Symmachiella macrocystis: one gene and its partner. The protein of the gene in region 2 interacts with the protein of the main gene of each other region in a pairwise test. Links are inferred from orthologs where the notes say so. Each region holds a gene or a part of one and is shown on either strand. Other genes may lie near its edges.

Region 1 (11,102 bases), on a different replicon or contig from region 2:
GCGCCTTGCAGAACGTCACCGACTTGTTGCGTCGTAAAGCGAATCAGCGCCCGTGTGTCGTATTCACAGCCAATGCCGTGACCGGCGAAGGGGCCGAAGACTTGAGGGTTTTTGACAAGTTCGGAGTTCAAAAAGAAGATGCCGTTCACGCTCCGCGTCCAGGGGTGCGGGAGTTGCACCGCCGGCCACATGGGGGGGGAATCGGGTGAGTCACGGTGCGGACTGGTCACGCCGTAACCGCGTCCCGGCACGAGGTGATTGATCTCATTAAAGGTGTTCTGCACTCCTTGTTGATCGGACATATAAATACGATCGGCTTGGTCGATCGCCAATCCGGTGGGATAACGCAGGTCATGCCCCAGCGGTTCGATTTTGCCCGACGGATCAATCCGCAACACTTTGCCGCGCCAGCGTGTATGTTCGGCGCGCCTTTTTTTTTGAGCGTAGTCACTGCCCAACCCCACGTACAGATTGCCGGACGAGTCTCGCACGATGCCGGTCGTCCAGTCGTGGTAATTGTCGTTGAATCCCCAACCGGTGGCGACGACTTCCCGCACATCCGCGCGGCCATCGCCGTCGGTGTCGCGCAGTCGTAGCAATTCTGGTTTGTGGGCCACGATCAAATCCGCTCCGTCGGCGATCACGCCGTAAGCGGCGGCAAGTCCTTCTTCGAAGAGCCGCAATTCATCCTCGATGCCGTCGCCATCGGTGTCCTCGGCGATATAAACATGCCCTTTTAGCGAGGTGAATACCATCTTTCCGTCCGGCGTCCAGGTGATCGCTGTCGGCATAATCGATCGCGACAACGGCAAACGTATTCCGTCATAGCCCGGCACCGAGGTGATTTTTTCGATGGGGAACTTCGAAGGCGTTGCGGGATTCTTGCCGAGTTCCTCCGGTTTCAGTTCGCACAGGTAGCGGAACGCCCCCAAGGCCGTATCGCCCGTTTTGTCAATCATGCTGCCTTGAGTTTTGCCATCGGCCGAAACGGACTCCCACGGCGTGGCCGATTCGTCTATGGCTTTGACCAGGGGATTACCAAAAGCAACCTCAGGCGTGCGATGCAATAAAACCGCTTGAAATCCCTCCGGGATACCACTCACGGAAATGCGGCGCTTCCAACCTGTTAGTTGAGATTGGTCTGGGGCCACGGCAGGGCGGATGTCTTCGGTGACGTGCAGTTGCCGGTCGTTGGGGAAATTCAAAACATATTCAAGCTGCACACCGTTGCTGTCAGTATGATAACTGACCAAGCGGCCATGCGTGCCTTGGGCACGGGTAGGCATCAACAACGCATCGCTTGCTGTGCCGTCGACGTGAAGTGCGATGTCGGGGGCGTTGGGTGTTCCTACGGCAATAGTCACACCGGCCGCGTCCCAAAACCAACTTTTGCCTTGTGTGCGTTGGCGGGCGAAGTCGCCCAGCCACCATTGGCGTAGCGAAAACGTATCGAGGTCGTAAAGCACGTTGTGCCGATTCGGTAGTCCCACGGCGAATGAGCGCGGCGTATAACCGCCGTCCGCTTTGTGATTCGTGAACACGTCACGAACAATGCGCGGGGGTTCGTCTGGGCGGACGACCAGATATTGTTCGACCACCGAGGGATTTGTCGGCACGGTGAAGTTGGGATCATTGAGTCCATCCCAGATCGCCGCCAATTGCCGATCGTGATTGCCGGCCAAAATTTTGGGAACCGGTTTGTCAAACGAAGGCATCTCCATACCCGGTACAATCCGCAGGGGCGAACGTGTCCACCGCAAAAAATACTCCCGCCGCATGCGCTGGCCCAACATCAGCAGATCAGACCCGCGCGTGCCCAGTGCGACGTTACGCGGTTCGAATTTGCCAAAGGCGTGGCAGGCAACGCAACTAAATCCTTTGCCGCCGACGAGTTCATGTCCGGCAATCAAGGCTTGTCTGCGCTCGGTCTCAGTGATGTTGGCCAGCGGCTCGGTGCTGATGTTTGGAATGCGATCATGACCGATTAAGAATTTCGTCAAGGCTTGTTTTTCGGCGTCGGTATGTTGAAATCGCGGCATGCGGACTTTGAGCCAAGGCAACCGTGGTTTCTTTTGTTCGCCGCTGACGGCCTCGGATAACGCATCGTCCTGCAACTTATCGCCGACCGCCGTCAGCGCCGGCGGAATGAGTGCTTCGCTTTGTCCCTGCAAGGTTTCATCGACCCGCGACATCTTTCCGGCAATGGCCACGATTCCTTTGCCCAGGTCGCGTTCATGGCAGTTCAAGCAATTCCGCTGCACCAACAATTGCCGTCCCTGTTCAAATTCTCCCACGGGAGTCCGCAGTTCGTTATGCGTTGCGACATAAGCGGCAATGTCTGCTGAATCGACGTGCGGATAAAATGGGCGGGAATGTTGGTCCGCGGGTTGTGCGGACAAACAAGACTTCGCCGATTTCATTGTCGCGGCGGACAACCTCGGAATGTTGGCGAGGTTTTCATCAACACCCGGGATGCGGTGGCAATTGGCGCAGCGGGCGGTGACAACCAATGCACGACCGGCCTTAATTGTTTGCGCCGAGTCCTGTTGTGATTTGCCTGGATCAGCCGATTGCTCAGTCGGCGTTAAATAGAGCGCCAATTGCGCGCGTTCTTCTTTCGACAATTTGACCACCGGCATGCGGTGATCTCGATTCAATTTTTCCGGGTGGGCCAACCAGGTGTAGATCCAATCGCGGCTTCTTTTTTTGCCAATCTGACTTAGGTCCCCACCGGTAAATTCTGAAGTCGTTCCGTACTCACCATGGGTATGGCAGGCGAGGCAACCGACGGAGCGCAGCAGAATTTCGCCTTCCCGGCGGGCGACGGTTTCGTCCTTGACTGCGGGCAGGTCCGTGGTGGCGACCGGATCGCCTTGTAGTAAAAATGCGGCGATGGTCTCGGCTTGTTTGCGGTCGAAACCAAATTGCGGCATGTTGGCATGCGGATCGTCGGCTGCAGCGCCGGATAATTGATCGATGATCCAAGCACGCGACAACCCGCCGGCAGCATGCGCTAAACTGGGAGCCGGGTTGCTGAGTTGTTCCTGTTTTCGGCGATGGCAGCGATTGCAGCGGTTAGCAGCAATAGCCGTTTGTCCCCGTTCAATTTGTTTCAGCTCGGCGGCAACATCATTGCGGTACAGGAAACGTGCCGGCAGTGGTTCGCGGTCGAAGCGGTCCGCGGACCAAAACAATTTGAGCTGACCGGCCTTTCCCGTTTTTTTGTACTGCACATCCAGTTCAAACTCACCGAAGTCGAATTCCAACGGCGGACCATTGATCCACCCCGGCTGTTGCTGCTTTCCAGAAAGCACTTCTTTTCCGTCGAGCGTGATCGTAACTTGACCTTGGACGTAGGCAAAGAACCGGTAAGTGCTCGGTTCCTGCAAAAGCAATCGCCCTTGCCACTTGGCTTGAAAGCGGCCAGCGGGCAAGCGAGGATCGGGGCTAGCGGTTCCCCAAGCGAACTCAATGTCCGGGTCAATACGGCGAATGTTTTTTTTACCGGATGAATAAACGGCGGACAGTCCGGGCAGATAATCCGCATCTTCTTCGTCTTCTTCCACCGCCGCAACCGGTGCGACAAACAATCCGAGCATCACAAGACAGAGCAAGCACATCAACGGGCGGGGCATTCAATCGACTCCGGTCGCGATTTTCCGGTCGCGATTTACAGTGGGGATTTCAAACGGTATGACACGCTTCAGGCGCCGTTTTCGATTATAGTATTTACTATTCTAACAGCGAGAACCATGGACAGGCTACCCGCACCAGCACGTTCGCATCGCTGACCCGGCGACCGGTCGTTGCAAAACGCTCCGCCGCGTCCGGGAGAGACTGATCTGTAAGCTGCCGAAACAAGCGCGACCGGGTTTTGCATCTGGTTCTAAATAGAAAAACCTAAATTCCATGAATGACGAGTCCTCGGCAAACGCATGGCAGGAATTGTTGAGCGAACATCGCGCGCAGCGCGAGGAGATCGCGCAAGGGGGCGGCGAAGCAGCCATTGTGCGGCAACACGAAAAAGGCCGCCTGACGGCTCGAGAGCGAATCGCCGGACTGATCGATCCCGGTAGCGAGTTTTTGGAAATCGGTCGCTGGGCGGCGTGGGGTATGTATGAACAGTGGGGCCCGGCGCCGGCGGCGAGCGTGATTTGCGGACTAGGGCGCGTTGAAGGACGGTCGTTTATGGTGATCGCCAACGACGCCACCGTCAAAGCAGGCGCCTTTTATCCCATGACGGCAAAAAAAGTGTTGCGCGCACAACGCATCGCGATGACCAATCGACTGCCGTTAATTTATCTGGTCGACTCCGCCGGTGTCCTGTTGCCGATGCAGGATGAAATTTTTCCCGACGAAGACGACTTCGGCCGCATCTTCCGCAACAACGCGGTCCTGTCCGCCATGGGCGTCACGCAGTTGGCCGCCATCATGGGGAACTGTGTTGCCGGAGGTGGGTATTTGCCGGTGCTGTGCGACAAATTGGTCATGACCGAAGGCTCGGGATTATATTTGGCTGGTCCGGCGCTCGTGCAAAGTTCTATCGGACAGACCGCTTCGCATGAAGAGTTAGGCGGCGCGGAGATGCATGCGGCCATCAGCGGCACGATTGATTTCCGTGAACCGGACGACGAAAGTTGTCTCGCCCGCCTGCGGGCATTAGCGGCGACGCTCCCACACGATGCGGTGAGCGACAATTTCACTCGGCAAGACCCGGTGCCCCCCGCCCGCGATCCCGCGGAGCTGACCGAGATCGTTACGCCCGATCCGCAGCGGCAATATGAGATCCGCGACGTGATCGACTGCATCGTCGATGCCGGCAGTTTTCAGGAATACAAAGCCGAGTACGGCAAAACGATGGTTTGTGGTTATGCGCGCATTGGGGGGCAGAACGTCGGGATCGTCTCGAACCAACATCATCCGGAAAAAACAGACAAGTCGGGTCTACAATTCGGCGGTGTGGTTTATCACGAAAGCGCGGACAAAGCGGCACGGTTTGTGATGGACTGCAATCAGACATGGTTGCCGATTGTGTTTTTGCAGGACGTCTATGGGTTTATGGTGGGCCGCGATTCGGAGCAAGCGGGCATCATCCGTGCGGGGGCCAAGTTGGTCAGCGCCATTTCTAACAGTCGCGTCCCCAAGCTGACCGTCGTGCTGGGCGGCAGTTATGGAGCGGGGAATTATGCACTGTGTGGCAAGGCGTTTGACCCGCGATTTATTTTTGCCTGGCCAACGGCGCATTACGCCGTAATGGGAGCCGGACAAGCAGCTTCGACGATTTTGCAAGTCAATATTGCCGCCCTGAAACGGCAAGGACAAATTCCTGATGCCGATGAAATGGAACGCTTGCGGCAGCGGATCGTCGATTCCTATGAAGAACAAACCGACATCCGTTACGCAGCAGCGCGGGGTTGGGTGGATGAGATCATCGAACCGGCCAACACGCGAGCCGTACTAATTGAATCACTGGCAATCGCCACCCGTCATGCCAATGACGAACCGTTCCGCACCGGCGTGTATCAGGTGTGAGCGGAAAAGGCATTTTTCCCAGAAGTATCACGAGTGAGCCCCCCAAATCGATAGAACGCCTTACAATTGCTCGCTCAAGAAATCGGGCATGCGTTGGATTTTTCCTTCGGCATCGACGCACCCCAACAGCGTTTCCGCTTCGCAGAGTAACACGTCATCGCGAAAGACCTGGTAGTTGTGAATCAACTTCGCCGGCGAGGAACGGATGAGCTGGGTCTTGACGGTCAGCATGTCATCGTAGCGCGCCGGGGCGCGATAGCGGACTTCCATTTTCACGACGACGATGAACAGACCTTGCTCCTCAACGGAGCGATAATTTCCCCCGGAGGCTCGCAGCAATTCCGTGCGGCCCATCTCGAAGAAGTTGAGATAGTTGGCGTGATGCAGGTAACCCATGGCGTCGGTTTCGCTATACCGGACGCGGACTTGGATTTCGTGTTCGCGGAGCATGTTATTTTTAGTGAGTATGGCGAAATGAATTAGCGGTCATCGTCCGGTGTGTCGCCGGTTTCCTCGGGAGGTTCTTCCTCGGTGGAATCGTCAGGCTGCAGCGGAAACATCGACTGGCGCGCGGTGAGGTCTAGGTTCGGGCCGTCACAGATAAAGGGGCGTCATAGGCCCGCCCATCGTTTTCCTCTTCACCCATTTCCAGTTTTTCCAGCGCGATTTGGTACAGTTGCACGCCGGCGGGAGTGGGGTATTTTCCGTCGATACAAGCTTGGCACAACGATTCTTTGGGAAAGCCGACGCAGCGGGAAATCGCTTCGATGGGCAGGTACTTTAAGCTGTCCGCTCCAAGCGTCTCGGCCATCGTGTCTTCAATTTCCGGCGTCAACGGGCCGTTGTCCATGAACTTCGGCGCGAACAACTCCGAAATCGTCGACATGTCGATTCCGTAAAAACAGGGGGCGATGATTGGCGGGCAAGCCACCCGCACGTGAACTTCGCTGGCTCCGCCCCGTTCCTTGAGTTGGGAGACCAGAACCTTCATGGTCGTCGAACGGACGATCGTATCTTCGACGAGCAGTACCTTTTTGCCGCGGAGAACTTCGGGCAGCGGCGTGTATTTGGTCTTTGCTTTGTCGGCGCGGTTGGCTCCCTCGATGAATGTCCGACCGACGTAGCGATTGCGAATCAGGCCTTCCAGACAGGGGACTTTCAATTGAAAGGCCAAACTATCGGCTGCCGCTTTGGCTGTGTCGGGAACCGGCACGACGATCGTGTCATCGTCGATCTCGAGAGTTTCCACCGCGGCCAATTCCTCGCCCAGCCGTTTGCGAGTGAGGTAGACACTTTGGTCATCCAGCGTACTGGCGACATTGGCGAAATAAATCCATTCGAAGAAACAGTGGGCCCGATTGGGGCTGGCGGTGAATTGTTGAATCGAAAACTCGCCATCGCGAATGATGACCGCTTCGCCCGGGTGTAGGCTTTTAATGCTCGATTCGCGAAATCCTAGATTGGCCAATGCGACCGATTCGCTGGCAGCGGCAAATAGCGGGCCTTCTTTCGCATAACACAGCGGGCGAATCCCTAAGGGGTCGCGGGCGACAAACATGTTGCCCAGTGCGTTGAGGTAGACGATGTTATAAGCGCCGTCGAAATGCAGACTCAGCTCCGTCAGCATCTCGATCATTTCTGGCCGGCGATCTCCCGAGAGTTGATGACAAATCATGTGCATCAAGACTTCGGTGTCAGTTTCGCGAGCGAGGTGGAAATCGTTCTCCGAGAGGATTTCATCCCGCAAGCGCGGATAGTTTGCCAACTGTCCGTTGAAAGCAAAGCTAAACCATTTTGGCTTTTCGATGTGATGCCGTTCGAAGGGCTGCGCGTAACTTTTGTCATCCTTGCCACACGTGGCATAGCGGACGTGTCCAATCGCAGCCCGTCCAGCGTACTTCCGCATCAGGGATCGGTAGCTATCCTGATGGTTTAAGTGGAAGACTTCGGTCACCGTGCCCACGTCTTTGTGGGTATCGATGAGTTGATTGCGGTGCGGATTGAAGGTCGTCATCCCCGCCGCCAATTGGCCGCGATTTTGGATGTCGAGCAGCAACCGCGGAATCAAATTGGATGTATGTTCCACACCTTGAGGCGGGGCGAGCGGGCTAACGCCACGGTCGGGAAGGTGGTAAACCGCGGCAACGCCGCACTCGTGATTCAACTCGGCCATCGGTGATTCGGCATTCACTTAGGGATGCGAGGGTGGGGCGAGGAAAGCAAGTGCGTCTTTATGCTTCCTTAATACTTTGGCATCATACTCAACCAGCCGCCATGAACCAACCAACAAACGAATGATTTCTCGGCACAGGCGGTGGAAATGACCGCAAAGTCGATCAAGTTGCCGTAAACCGAGCCATGCGGTAAATTCGAGGTTTCCTAAATTACATTGGATGGAAACCGCGACATGGTCAATTTGGTTCGCCGCGAGGTGATTGAAACCGCCCGCACGTTGGTCGTCAAAGTCGGGACGAGCGTCCTGTCCCGCGAGGACGATACGCTCAATCTCGAGCGACTGAGTGCTTTGAGCGAAGAAATCCAGCGCGTTCGTGAAACCGGTCGGCGGGTTGTCTTGGTCTCCAGCGGTGCGGTCGGCGCCGGCATGGGCTTGCTCGGTTTGCGACAGCGGCCCCGCAATTTGCCGCATCTGCAGGCTGCTGCTGCCGTCGGACAAGCCCACTTGATCCGGCATTATGACGATTGTCTGAAAAAACATGGCTGTCATGCGGCCCAACTGCTGCTCAATGCAGACGATTTCGATAACCGCTCACGATATCTCAATGTCCGCAATACGATTTTGACGTTATTCGAAAACGGCGCGGTCCCCATCGTCAACGAGAACGATACCGTGAGCGTCGACGAAATCGCTTTTGGTGACAACGATCGATTGGCCGCATTGGTCACAAATCTGATGCATTCGCCGTTGCTTGTCATCTTGTCGACCGTGGACGGTCTCATGGATGGTCCTCCGGATGATCCGAAATCAAAGACGATTCCGTTGGTCAAAGAATGGGATGACAAACTGCTGCAATTGGCGACCGCCGACCGCAGCAAACGCGGGACCGGCGGAATGCGCACCAAACTCAGCGCGGTTAAGATGGCGACAGCCGTGGGAGAGAACGTCATTGTGGCGAACGGGACGCAGTCGGGCACACTGATGAAAGTCTTAGCGGGCGAGGAAACCGGGACGTTGTTCCTAGCGCAGGGAGCGTCCGTTCCGGCTTGGAAACGGTGGATTGGATATTCCAAGCCCCCCAAGGGAAAGCTGATTCTGGATGCTGGAGCGCGGACAGCCGTTGAGCGGGATGGCCGTTCGTTGTTGGCCATCGGAATCGTCGGAGTCGAGGGACAGGTGGAAAAAGGGGACGTGGTTGCGTTGATTGATGCGAAGGGAAACGAATTCGCTCGCGGCTTGACGAACTACAGCACAGCGGAGATTCGCCGATTGGCAGGCAAAAGGAGCGAAGAAATCGCCCAGTTGTACGAATCACTTCCATATGTAGAAATTGTTCACCGCGACAATTTGATTGTTACGGTATAACGTTCACTGAGAAGCAACGTGGGGGCAATTTACACACCGTGGGAGGAGCATTGTCTCACAGGGAATGCAGTTTTTCCCTACTCTTCCGACTTCGACATCGCTAGAATTGCGGTTTACACCCTGTTTTATTGGATTCTTGTTTTATTGGAATCGAATCGAGCAGGGTGTCGGCTGAGCGCAGATGGCTTTCCGAGGCAGGAATTTCGGTCGCCGTGCGCAGGTGTTGATTCGCGAAGTTGATATTTTGCAGCCTTGATACTCGGAAACCGGGTAGAGTAGGCTTGGTAAACACCCTGCGGTGGGTTCGATTGAATTGCTGGGGCGCTTTGAGTTTCATTCTCGTCAGACCATGTTATTTTGTAGGCTTTGCGACTTAGCCGCATCCCAGGTGACTTGCAGCGATCCTGATCCGGGCCTAAGGTTCGAGACGTCTCCCCGTACATCCATTTTTTGCGACGGTGTAACTGAATTTGAAAGCCATCATCAGCGACATTCATGGAAACCTGGAAGCCCTCGAGGCCGTACTCGCGGACATCAAAGGTTTGGGAATCGACGAAATCTATTGCCTGGGTGATGTGGTCGGTTACGGCCCCAATCCGCGTGAATGCGTCGATTTGGTGATGAAATCGTGCAAGATGTGCTTGCTGGGAAACCACGATCAAGGGGCACTGTTTGATCCTGAGGGGTTTAACGCCGGTGCCGAGCGGGCGATCTTTTGGACACGCTCGGTCTTGGAATCGGGTGATTCGGCCGGCAACGAACGCCGTTGGGAGTTCCTGGGAGAATTGCCACGCATGCACAACGAGGGCGACTTTAAGTTTGTGCACGGGTCCGCTCGCAACCCGCTCAATGAATATGTTTTTCCCGAAGACATTTATAACCAGCTCAAAATGGAGCGGATCTTCGGGTTGATTCAGCAGTATTGTTTTCAAGGACACACACACGTTCCCGGCGTCTTCACCGAAAACCTCAATTTCTTCAGCCCGTCGGAAATCAATCATGAATATGAATTGACCGGCGGCAAATTGATGGTCAATGTCGGCTCTGTGGGACAGCCACGCGATGGCGACCCCCGCGCTTGTTATGTTGTGTTGGAAAACGAACCCGCGTCCGACGCCAATGCCGAAGCGGCCGCCGAGACCGACGTGGAGTCGGCCACTCCCGCTCCTCCGGCCAAACTGACATATCGCCGCGTTGATTATGGTTTTGAAGACACGGCGGCAAAAATTTACGACATCCCCGATCTCGATAACTTCCTGGGGGATCGCCTCCGCGACGGCCGGTAAACAATGGAAAATAATCAACGCTTTTGGATTTTTATGGTCGCTGCGTCAGCGATCTATTTGGGGTGGATGTGGTTCAATCCCCCTGCGGGACAAAACCCTGCAGCCAATAAACCGGCCGCGAATGCTGAGGTTGCCGAGAAGGATCCGCAACCAGCCGCGGTGGCGGATCAGGACCCTGACGCGCCACCGGCGGATGCTGCCGCAGACGATAAGAATGCCGATGATAAGGCAGTTGTTGCGGAAGCTGCCGGAGACGAAGCCGCCCCGGAAGATGGCGACAAGCAGGAAGAACCGGCAGTTGCTGACCTTAAAATCCCAGAGTTTCTGAACCAGACAGTCCTGATCGGATCCGACAATCCCGAAACCGGATTTCGCATGGCTGTGACGATCGATACCCGCGGCGCGGCTATCGAATATGTGGAACTCAATGATCCGCGGTATCGCAATCTTAAGAATCGCCAAGCCCCATTGAAGGTTGTCGGCAGTAGCGATCAGGCGGACCACGATAAGTTGCGCAAAGAACAACGGCAACAGGACCAGCTGGTTCTCAAAGTCCAATCGATCTTCCGCAAAAATTGTTACAAATGTCACGCCAAGCCCGCACCGGCGGGTGGCTTTCGGATTGATTCCCGCAATGGTTTGTTCGCCGGCAGTGATACCGGCGCGCCGATTGTGCCCGGCGACCCCAGTCACAGTTTGGTCGTGCAGGCCATCCGGCAGGAAAACGAGCATTTCAAAATGCC
Region 2 (10,947 bases):
TTCATTTAGAGTACTGGATAGGGCGAACGGAGCCGACGGAACAGCTAGGGAACGCCAACCCGTCGGGTTTTGAGAGGAGGGGTAAAGTACCGCAATAGGTGAGGTTTGCGGCGGCCGGACTATAGATATCTGACTGAATCAACTCTAGTTCAACTTACCGTTTTAAAACTCAACCTGCGCCCGCCCTCCGATAACTTCGGCATTGCTCGGGCCATATTCGGGGTCGAACAAATGTGTTGGAATGATATTGAGTGTAAACCGCCCGCTTTCGCTGACGTACCAGTTGACCCCCAAGATGAAGTTCCACATATCTCCCCCCTGTATATTCTTGTCATCCAAATCGATGTAGGACCAACCAGCTGTCAGTTCCAAAGCTCCGAGACCGCCATTGATATCGAAGTTCTGCTCCGGAACGATGCTCCGCAAAATCCCATGACGCCGATTGTAACCAAACGACTCCCCCGTGAGGACGTATCCCACCGAGGCGTACGCGCCCGAAAATGCCAACGTCGGGCCGCCGATTTGATCGACAACTGCGAATGTCGCCTCGGACTGCAGCGACAGGGAACCGAAATTGCCGGCTAGCTCGGCGTTGAATATGTGAAAGGCTCGTGCCGGGATCTTTCCGGTATCAACGAATGTCGGCACCATAGTGCTCGCATCGGGATTGCCGGGATCGACGACGAAAAATCCGGGTTGAATGGCGTATCGCACCGTATTGTCGGCTGGAGTGCCAAAGCTATATCCCATGCCCAGATGCAGGAGTCGCGCACCCTCATCTTCATAATACGGTAGTCCCGTGACTCGAGTCGATAACGACGTCCCTAGCGCCTCTCCGGTGGTCACGCCAAACGAATCGGTCGGATAGCCAAATGTGGAAAATGCCCAACTGCCCCGCCGTTCCGCGTAATTGCCAAAGGCACCGATGCCAGTTTGGCGAAACGGGTCAAACGCAAAAGGCAAAGTGCGTTCCAGGAACCGCAGATCTGTCGCCCGAGTCATAGCTTGCATGCCAATCGACTGCTTGAAGTAGCCCATCTGAATGTTCTGCGCGATGGGGGCGTCGTGGAAGGCAAGCATGACGTTGCGAAAACTCGGATGACCCGAGGCGGCAAAATCCAGGTCAATCACATAAGTGCTGGTTTCACGGACATTTCCGTCAACCCGCAAACGGACACGCCGCAGGCCACTCTCGGCAGAAACCCGCCCTACTGACTCAACGTTGAGTTCATCCTGATCGACAATCCCCGTATCCAACTGCAAAAAACCGCTCCAATTCACGGTGGGATACTCGGAGGAATCAAACAGACTCCGCGGTTGCCCAAGACGATCTCGAAATCCCGGAGGAAGATTCGGCAAATCAGGATCCTCTCCCAAACTCGGTTGGGGCAGGGCTGCGCCGTCAGCCTCGTCTTGAAACCTCGAAAATCTGGAGGATGTCCAATTCGAGATCGTTACAACGCCCGTCGACTCCTCTGCAGGAATCAATGCCTCCGCGAATTCCACGGTTTCTGACTCCGCAGCTTCTGATTCCGGGGCGATTCCCGCGTGGTCGCGCCGCAGCGTAGCGAGTTCCGCCTCTAACTTTTGAATCCGCTGTTCAAACCCGTCCGCTTCGTTGCTCTCATCCACCCCGGCTGATTGTCCGAATCCAGTGGCGCCGGCGCATGCGACGATCACCACGGACAGTAAACACCGCCGTATGCGCAACAGTTCAGGATTCGTGGCGCAAGACATAATAGTCGCGTCACTGGCAGAAAGAAAAAGGGAGGGTTTTGAGAGAGAGGCATGCGCGGAATTCTGAACAGAATCTTCGCACGGCGGAATTATACCGGCAGGCGGCATCGGCCACTATGCCAAAATCCAGCACCGAGGACGTGGTGGTTAGGTGGATTGACTAGGCCAAAAAGCTCTACCGCTGAGCCGTTTTAAGATCAACGACTCAGCGGCTTCGCCATGCTTGGCTACGGGGTTTTCGGATCAACGCCAAGGTCTATCGTCGTCCATTTTAGCGGCTACGCCTGTTGTGCTTTTTGTGAAGATCGTTTCCCCATAGCCCATCAGCCAATTCAGCAAACGCGTCATCGTGTCGACCATGTCCTGCTCCGTGCATGAAGGCAAAGGATTTTCCCGCCTTGTGCGAACGGCCAGGCATCTCTCTTTCCTGATGCCCATGATGGCCGTGACCTGATTTTCCGTGATGGTGACCATGCTGATGGTGGCCGTGGTTGTGGTGATGCATGCCACCGGCAAAATGTCCGGGGTGATGCCGGCCGTTTTTGACAACCATTTCTTGCAAGCCGACATTTCCTTGATCATCAATGACTTTCAATCCGACCACCAAGCGACCTCGCGAATCCAAGTCCCGCATCGAGACTGCCGTTTGCATGCCGATCGCGTCGTCATACTGGCCGTCGTTGTCGAGGTCCCACAGATAGGTCAACGATTCGGTCGATTGTTCGAGGTCAAAACTACCACTGGCGTCCAACTGAATTTCGCCATTACGTCGCGACCCCACAAAATCGACTTCCAATGCCGCCACCGGCGCGTAATTTGTCGTCAACCGGAAAACGTCCTCGCGGATATTTTCGATCCCGGTGTTCCGCAAAATGATGTCGGATAGGCTCGTCGACTCCAATTCTTCCAATTCGCTGCCTTCGAAGACATTCTGATACCAGAAACGGTCTCCGTCGCGAATCCGCTCGAATTGGTCGGCGATCACCGTGTGGATCAACAGCCCTACGCTCGCGCCGGCCACATGGTCCTCCGCTAAGCCGCCAACCCAGACGTCGATATTGTCGACATCGCCATAGACCTCTTCCAACTTGGCCTGCAATTCCGGGTCGGAGGTAATCTGTGAAAAGCTGGTCACCGCCTCCAATCCCAAATCAACACGAACCTGGTTGTAATCCGCCAAACCGTGATCGCGTCCGCGCTGAATATTCAACGACACCAAGTCAAAGCCGCCGGAGCCAGGAGGGCCGAACAAAAAATTGCGTACGTCGTCAATGACCTGGGTATCGATCTCCTGCGCCTCCTGCCGCGCCAATCCGGCCAACAGAGAATCAATGCCATTCTCCATCAATTCGCCCGGGGCAAAAAACGCGTCACGTAGGGAAAGATTCCCGGCGTCAATCACTGCGCCACTATTGTCGACCCGCAACAACTCGGGCGACAACATACTGTGCCCATACCGATAAGCCGCCGTCGAAAACAAGTTGCTAATGCCCGGGTTCACGGTCGAGTCGTACCCTTGATACTCAGCAATCGCATCTTCGCCCAACAGCGCGGGAAGGTATTCGTTAAACGTAATCGCCTGCAATTCGGCAACCACATAGGCCCGGGCCTGCTGATAGATTTCCTCATCGGACAGGTTCGGATTGTTAGCGGCGATTTCGTCAGCGATGCGATTATGTTCTCTAACGAACAACGTATGCATCGAAGAGAGCGCCGCGTTTTCATTGGCCCGCACATCACCGGCAAGGAACAAATCGGCACTCGTCCCGCCGGCATTGGCCAAACCGGATTCATTAAACGGCAACAGGTCGCCTTCACTGGTCTTCAACCGGCCACCGGAAAACGTTCGCAGAGCCGCTGCACGCACGTCATCGGAACCATAAATCACAGACCCATCAATGAAAGCGGTAATCTCATTGAGCTGTTGTCTCACATTACTCACCGAATCTCCCGTTGCGGCGTCGTACAAGGAGCGATTGAAATCGATGACCTGTGTCCCTGTTGAAAAGGGATCAAAGAATTCATCTCCCGTGGGAACTTCGATCGGCAACGACTCGTGGGGTTCACCGTTCTCCGTCAGATCGATATCGTGGTCAATAAACTGCCCCCACAGCCAGACAAAGTCGGACAGTTGCCGGTCATTGATGATATCCGCGTCCTGGTCCACGATCGCATTACTAACCTCCCGCGCACTGGGCCGATCCGCCCCCGCGGGTTCCGAAATCCCGTCTGCATATTCAACAGTACTGATCCGCAACAACTGTTCGTAGGTACTGCCCCATTCGGGATTGTCGAGGTTATTGCCGGTCCCATCGATCTCCGCGATGCTGGCGGACATCACGACGCGCTCTTCGAGCGACTCCAATGACAAGGGGCGTCGCATTTTGTTGACTTTACCAGCGTGGGCTGAACGGGTCTTGGTGTGGATCTTGGAACGCATGGATGACTCCATTTGTGGGGAAAGGTCTAGAGATGGGGAGTGAGACAAGACTATGAGGCGTCGTTCAAAAATGGGTACGACAGGCTTGTCGCGTTGCTCCTTTCGAGTGGCTATGACACCAACCGGAAAGAAAAAGGGACGTGCTAGATATGCCCGGCAATGAACTGCCAAGCAGTGTAGTGTTTACGTTTCGACACGACGGCAACCGCCATTTCAACAACAATTTTCCGTACTTATATGCTCAGCAAACATCCGGAGACATGACAGTTCAATTCGATGTTCTTCTTTCATTCTAATTGGCTCACTGAGGGACGCGATAGATAAAAAAACGTGTTCATGAAAAGTCATTTCCGGATACATGCCAAGCACGCCGCAATCGTTTGTGGTCTCGTGTCGTTGAACATGCCTCTGTTAAATACAACGTAAACACGACGAGGGTATTCACTAACCCCGACGCATTTTTCCCATCCGCCTTTTATCGTTTATTGACCTGCAGCACCCTTTTTCACCTGCGCCAACTGCGCGATGTCGGCATCCGTCAACGCGCGGCCATACAGGCGGACCTCGGCAAGCTTGCCGTCGAAATGATCCTGTGGGCCAAAGCCAATCGTCAGCGGCTCGGTGGTGGAGATGTCATAGTCTGAGACTGCAAACTGCGACGAGCGGGCCACGAGTTTTCCATTGACGTAAAGCCGTAAACAATCGCGTCCCCGTACCGCTGCCAGATGCACCCAACCCGCAGGCAGCGCGTGTCCATATGTCGCGCTCTTGCCCGCTTCCAACGAATAGACATGTCCCGAAGGCAAGGTCCCGCAATACAACCGGCCCTCATGCACAGCCATCGACCACGCGCGGCGATATTTCACATCCGGCGTGGTATCGAGTTGCCCAGTCCGCGACCAATTGCTGCCGCCGTCGTAGCGATAGACTTCAGCCAAAGGCAGCGTGCCTGCAAAGAACCCACCGTTGTAGACCGCCATCCCCATGACTTCTTTTTCATCGCCCAGTCGACCGACATTGATCCAATCCTGCCCGCCGCCATAACGAAAGACTTCACCGTTGGGCCATGTCGAGGAGTACAAGTCGCCCCGGTAAATCGCAAATCCGTACGACTGGGTGATTCCCTCGGGTTTCCCCACGTCAGTGAACTTTCCCTGCCCGTCGTAGCGTTCAATGCCTCCGCCATCCAGCGATGCGAAATACATCGATCCGTTGTGAACCACCGGAAAGGTCACGCGGTGTCCCGGTTCTCCCAGAAATTTCCAACTCTCGCCCCCTTCGTAACGATACAACCCCCGGCCGGGATGCTTGGAGGGTCCGGCATACAACGCGCCCTGATAGACGACCAAGCCGCCGGTTGTAAACGATTCGCCGGTCTTTGGATTCTGCAATTTGCCGCAATCAATCCACTGCCCCGGAGCTTCGTAGCGATACACTTTGCCCCCTGGCGTTTCGTTCGGCGATTCGGGAAGCGCCGACCCAGCGGCGAGATAACGACCGGTTCCCGCATACAGATGCCCATCAAAGACCGCAAGCGTCTGCACCGCATTGCTACTGTCGGGACTTCCGCAATCGGCCCACTGCTGCCCTCCTTCGTAACGATAAACATGCCCCGCCTGATCCGCTCCGTGCTCAAAGGTCCCGGCGTATAACTCCCCTTTGTACACACACAACGCGCAGACGTACAAATTGTCTCCGGGACGTCCACAGTCGGTCCACTCCGGATCGATTTTGTCCGCATCAATTCCAAAATAGAGATGCCGATGATTGGACTGCGTGGATGTCACACCCGATAAGTTGAGGATTCCCAAGTTGAATCCCGTGCGACTCTTCGCGTCGTATTTAGCAACAAGGTCGCCCAGCACGTCGTCCAACTTCTCTTGGGTATTCGCCCACAGGGAAATGGAAAACTCACCCGTCCCCAAATGCAGGGCCGGGTTGTCCTCGACTTCAATGACACTGGTACGGCCATCAAATCCGCCCGCGGTATTCGCCTGACCGCGGGGCCCCGCGACTTTCAAATCAATATCGCGGGCCTTCGATTTGAGTTTGCTGGACGAATGGTCGCGCGTGTCGCCGGCCAATGGCCAATCGCCAATCAGTTTGTCATCGCCTCGAGCGTCGACTCCGGCGCCGCACACAAACAAGAGCACCAACGCGTTCGTTAAAAAACGATTCATCAGACGTTCCTCGAAACCAAGGGGGGGGAAGGCAATGGATGAGCGAAACTGGAATCGCTCAAAAAGGCCGCTGCATTGGCAAACAATGCAGTCCCATGATTACGACTTGGTCGCGAAACGTCAAAAGTACAGCGTGATTGACGACAGCACTGACAGCTTAGACGAAAAAACCGGCCGCTTCGAAGCAGGCTTCGGCTGTTTGCTTGCAGCGGACGACCAGCAATTGCTTCTCACCGCAAGGCAGCCACAATTTCAACACCTCGCCCGGGTAGAACTGGTCGGTGTGCAACAGAGCAATGCCGGTGCGGGACAGGTCCTTCGTTAGCACCACAGAGCGGCCAATGTCGCGGGGCAGGGCGGGGAGCGTCTGCTCACTACTCAATAGCGCAGAGGCGGGATAGAAAAACCGGGGGAATCGGCGCAGATCGTTTGCGACCGGCATCATGGGCCCTCGTTTATTTAAGAAGGCGCGTAATGGCGGCGGAAGTTCTAACTGTCTGGGAATTGCATTTAGCAATTCTGGGACATGATTGACGTCCAACATTTGACCATCCCCGAATCTAGACCACGGCCCGACTCTCTTTCGAGATACGCCAGGACTTCCGTGATATGTTGCCCTCGATGATACGGCCGGTCGCTGGTGAGCGCATCGAAAATATCAACGATGGCGCATAACTGCCCCCAAGGGTGAATCTCATCACCTTTCACCCCAACCGGATAACCTTTTCCATCCATTCGTTCGTGGTGCTGATACACCATCATCAATTGGCCCCACGACAATTTCTCCCGGCGACAAAGCCGGGCAAATCCGACCGTAGGGTGACTTTGAATCAGTTCGCGCTCTTCGTCGCTGAGTCTGTCTGGTTTGGTCAAGAGTTCATAAGGTATGCCGATCTTGCCCACATCGTGCAACAAAGCCCCCGTCGCGATTTCTTCCAGCTGCTCCTCAGCGACGATCCCTATGCCCTTGGCCAACATGACGCTGTAACTGCACACATTGGCCGAATGCGTGAAGGTATGGAAATCGTGTTTGATCATGGAGAACACATCGTGAGCCACCAAGTCGGCCCGATTCATCAGATTGACCGTATGCCGCCCCATATCGCGCGACGCCTCAACGGTTTCCGACACATCTCCACGCTCAAAAGTCTCCTGCAGACAATCCTGTGTGACCTGATTGAGAATTTGAAAACGTTGCGTGGCTGGAAGGCTCTCGTTTTCGATAAAAGTTGATAGGTTTTCCCGCAAATAACTCTGGTAGACCTGTTGTTCCCCGGTACGGATGTACAACCGCTTAACGCCCCGTACACGAAGCTTCTTCAAATCCTCCTCGGTCAGCGGAAAATCGCGGCCGCGAAACAGCCGGTACTGGCCCTCTGTGCCATGCTCTTCATAGAGATCGAGTTGATAGCAACTGGACGGATCCAAAGTAGCAATCGGAATCGAGACGTATCGCCGCTCGGGCTTCGGCGGTTTTACAGAAGTGAGGCAAACAGCGCTCGTCACGACTCTTCTCTCAATCCTAAGAACAAGTGATGACTCGGATGCATCGACCGCATCCAGACTGAAGTCTCACTTCGCAGTAGGGCAAAATCCAATCATCAACGTTGGTTTAGACTCGCACGCAAATGATGGTGGTCGTTTTAAAAAGACCGTAGATAACCCTGAAAATGAAGGTGGAAACTGAGCGATGTTCCAATCAAAACATAGCTCACATTCGCGGAAAAGCATTTCCAGACGATTCAAGCCCCGTCAGCACAATCCGCACAGGCATTACTACCGGCGGACGACCGTGCACTGACGTGAGGGAATGAACGCAATTCTGTGGCTTAGCGCATGAAAAAAGCCGACGGCGACAGCCGGCGACTCAGGGAAATTCACTATAGGCGACTTTGGAAAATCAGTCCATTTTGCCGATAACCAAGCACGCGTTATGCCCACCAAAGCCAAAACTGTTAGATAAAACAGCCCTCACCTTTGTTGGCCGTGCCTCATTGGGCACATAGTCCAGATCGCACTCTGGATCGGGATTGTCGAGATTGATTGTCGGCGGCACTGTCTGATGATGAAGCGCCAACGCTCCGACCACAAACTCAACCCCTCCCGAAGCACCCAGCAGATGCCCCAATTGGCTCTTCGTGCTTGAGACGCAGAGTTTTTTGGAGTGCGAGTTGAACACCGACTTGATCGCTGTCGTTTCGGCCACGTCACCCAAAGGGGTACTTGTGCCGTGAGCGTTGATGTAGTCGATCTGATCAAGTTCCAGATGGGCGTCCCGCAGCGCGCCGCTCATCGCTCGAGAGGCACCTGCGCCCTCAGGGTCGGGGGCCGTCATGTGCGACGCATCGGCACTCATGCCGTAGCCCAAGACTTCGCCGTAAATTGTCGCTCCCCGTTTCCGGGCTCGTTCATATTCCTCAAGCACGACAATGCCGGCTCCTTCGGAAAGCACGAAGCCGTCGCGGTCCTTGTCGAATGGACGACTGGCCGTCTGAGGATTCTCATTCCGCCGAGACAGGGCATTCATCCGCGCGAAACCAGAAAGACCCATCGGCGTGATGGCTGATTCACTTCCACCGGTCACCATGATATCGGCTCGGTCGTCTTGAATCAGCTTAAAGGCATCGCCAATGGCGTTCGTCGCTGAAGCACAAGCCGTCGCGATCGCACTATTGGGACCACGCAAGCCAAAACGGACGGAGATATTTCCGCTCGCCGCGTTGACAATCAACTTGGGGATCATGAACGGAGACACGCGATCAGGACCGCGATAAAACAGCTTCACATGCTGCTGTTCAATCTCTTGCAACCCACCGATACCGCTTCCGATCAACACTCCATGACGATACGGATCGCCATCATTCAGGTCGATCCCCGATGTCTCGAGCGCCTTGTGAGCTCCGACGAGCGCAAACTGCGCAAAGCGGTCAATCCGTTTGACATCTCGACTGGAGATGGTCTCAGACGGATCGAATTCGGCAATCTCTCCGCCGAAACGCACTTTGAAATTGGAAACGTCAAATCGCCGTAAGGGGCCTACGCCGCTTTTTCCGGCGCAGATATTGTCCCAAAACTCTGGGATATCATTTCCCAGAGCCGTAACGACTGACATTCCCGTAACGACAACACGCCTGCGCATCGGCTACTTGTGCTCCTCAATGTAGTCGATCGCATCGCCCACAGTGCGGATCTTCTCGTAGTCTTCATCCGGAATTGTTACATCGAATTCTTCTTCGAATTCCATGACCAATTCTACGATGTCCAACGAGTCCGCTTTCAAGTCCTCGATAAACGCGCTCTCACGGGCAACTTCCTCACGGGGAGTCCCCAAGTGCTCGCTGACAATTTCAAACACCTTTTCTTCGACTGACACGCAAAACTCCTCTAAGAAAAAAACCGGATTGATTTCGATGTTCGAATCCGGCTGCGGATTCTCGAATCGCCTGGCGCACGCTGGACGCAAAATGTGCGTCGCAAATACATACGTGCGAAGATATACCGCGCTCGTACTTTCTTGTAAACCGTAAACAAATCTTCGCCATGACCGAACCGTCTGGTCGGTCAGGACTTGCCGTATCACACGGCCAATTTCTTTTCTGAAATCACGAGCCGCGCCGCCGTTTCCAGCCTCAGGAATCATTGACTGTCTCGCAGGGAACCTTCCGCGCGATCCGTTTCAACAAACCACGCAGGACTTTCCCCGGCCCAACTTCGTAAAACTGGTCAACACCGTCTTGCAGTAGACCACGAATCGAATCTTCCCACAAGACCGGGCTGATCACTTGTCGAACCAATAAATCAACTATTTCGCCGCTTTCATGCGCTGCCGCGTCGACGTTGGAGACCACGGGAATGCGCGGCGTGGAGATGGTCACTCCCGCTAAAGCCTCCGCTAGCAACGTATCGGCGGGCTTCATTAAATCGGTATGGAATGCGCCCGCCACTGCCAACGCTGCCGGTTTGCCCCCGGCGGCTTCGGCAAGTTCAGCAATCCGCTCACAGGCCGCTTGCTCGCCCGACACAACGATATTTCCCGGACACAAATAATTGGCGATCTGGATCGATCCGGCCGACGAAGCCTCTTGAACTAATTCCTCGACTTGCTCGCGCTGCAGCAACAACAAGCTCACCATTCCCGAGGGGGTCGCTTCGGCGGCAGCCTGCATGGCTTGGCCGCGACGTTGGACCACTTTCAGCCCATCCTCAAAGGACATGGCGCCGGCAAAAACCAACGCGGTGTATTCTCCCAAACTCAATCCGGCGGTCACCGCACAATCATCAACGACTTCAGGCGACTCCGCACGGAGCATTTCCATAGCGGCCAAACTGGTGACGAAAATCGCAGGTTGGCTGATGTCCGTGGCGTTCAACTTCTCTTGCGGACCTTCGAAACAAAGTTGCGCCAAATCAAATCCCAGAATTTCGCCCGCCTGCTCGTAGAGTGCGCGTGCGGCGGGATATTTTTCCGAAATCGTTTTCCCCATACCGACGTGCTGAGCGCCTTGGCCGGGAAATAAAAATGCAGTTTTGCTCACAGATTCATCCCTGTTGTGATCTGACTGAAATGAAAAGGCCCAGACTGCACGAGCA

The links.
Region 1: the proteins of acpP (region 2) and CA54_RS12405 interact in binary tests that used the Escherichia coli proteins (3 or more experiments, as listed by UniProt). The link is inferred for Symmachiella macrocystis from one-to-one orthologs.

Annotation. Positions count from the first base shown.
Region 1 is NZ_SJPP01000001.1:3,218,813-3,229,914, forward strand. What follows is about bases 4,288-7,274. They hold CA54_RS12405 (acyl-CoA thioesterase), read right to left. Parts: upstream 5,983-7,274; coding sequence 5,593-5,982; downstream 4,288-5,592. Other genes in these bases: CA54_RS12400 (acyl-CoA carboxylase subunit beta), read left to right, coding at 4,288-5,532; CA54_RS12410 (amidophosphoribosyltransferase), read right to left, coding at 6,113-7,274. Outside these bases: CA54_RS12395 (DUF7133 domain-containing protein), read right to left, coding at 1-3,635; more of CA54_RS12400, read left to right, coding at 3,910-4,287; more of CA54_RS12410, read right to left, coding at 7,275-7,705; proB (glutamate 5-kinase), read left to right, coding at 7,940-9,073; CA54_RS12420 (metallophosphoesterase family protein), read left to right, coding at 9,544-10,359; CA54_RS12425 (YidC/Oxa1 family insertase periplasmic-domain containing protein), read left to right, coding at 10,363-11,102.
Region 2 is NZ_SJPP01000002.1:556,803-567,749, forward strand. What follows is about bases 8,116-10,947. They hold acpP (acyl carrier protein), read right to left. Parts: upstream 9,731-10,947; coding sequence 9,500-9,730; downstream 8,116-9,499. Other genes in these bases: fabF (beta-ketoacyl-ACP synthase II), read right to left, coding at 8,258-9,496; fabD (ACP S-malonyltransferase), read right to left, coding at 9,987-10,892. In the rest of the region: CA54_RS20205 (porin), read right to left, coding at 1-5; CA54_RS20210 (OprO/OprP family phosphate-selective porin), read right to left, coding at 163-1,737; CA54_RS20215 (peroxidase family protein), read right to left, coding at 2,009-4,177; CA54_RS20220 (LamG domain-containing protein), read right to left, coding at 4,660-6,357; CA54_RS20225 (PilZ domain-containing protein), read right to left, coding at 6,515-6,802; CA54_RS20230 (HD-GYP domain-containing protein), read right to left, coding at 6,868-7,863. UniProt on the Escherichia coli protein: Carrier of the growing fatty acid chain in fatty acid biosynthesis.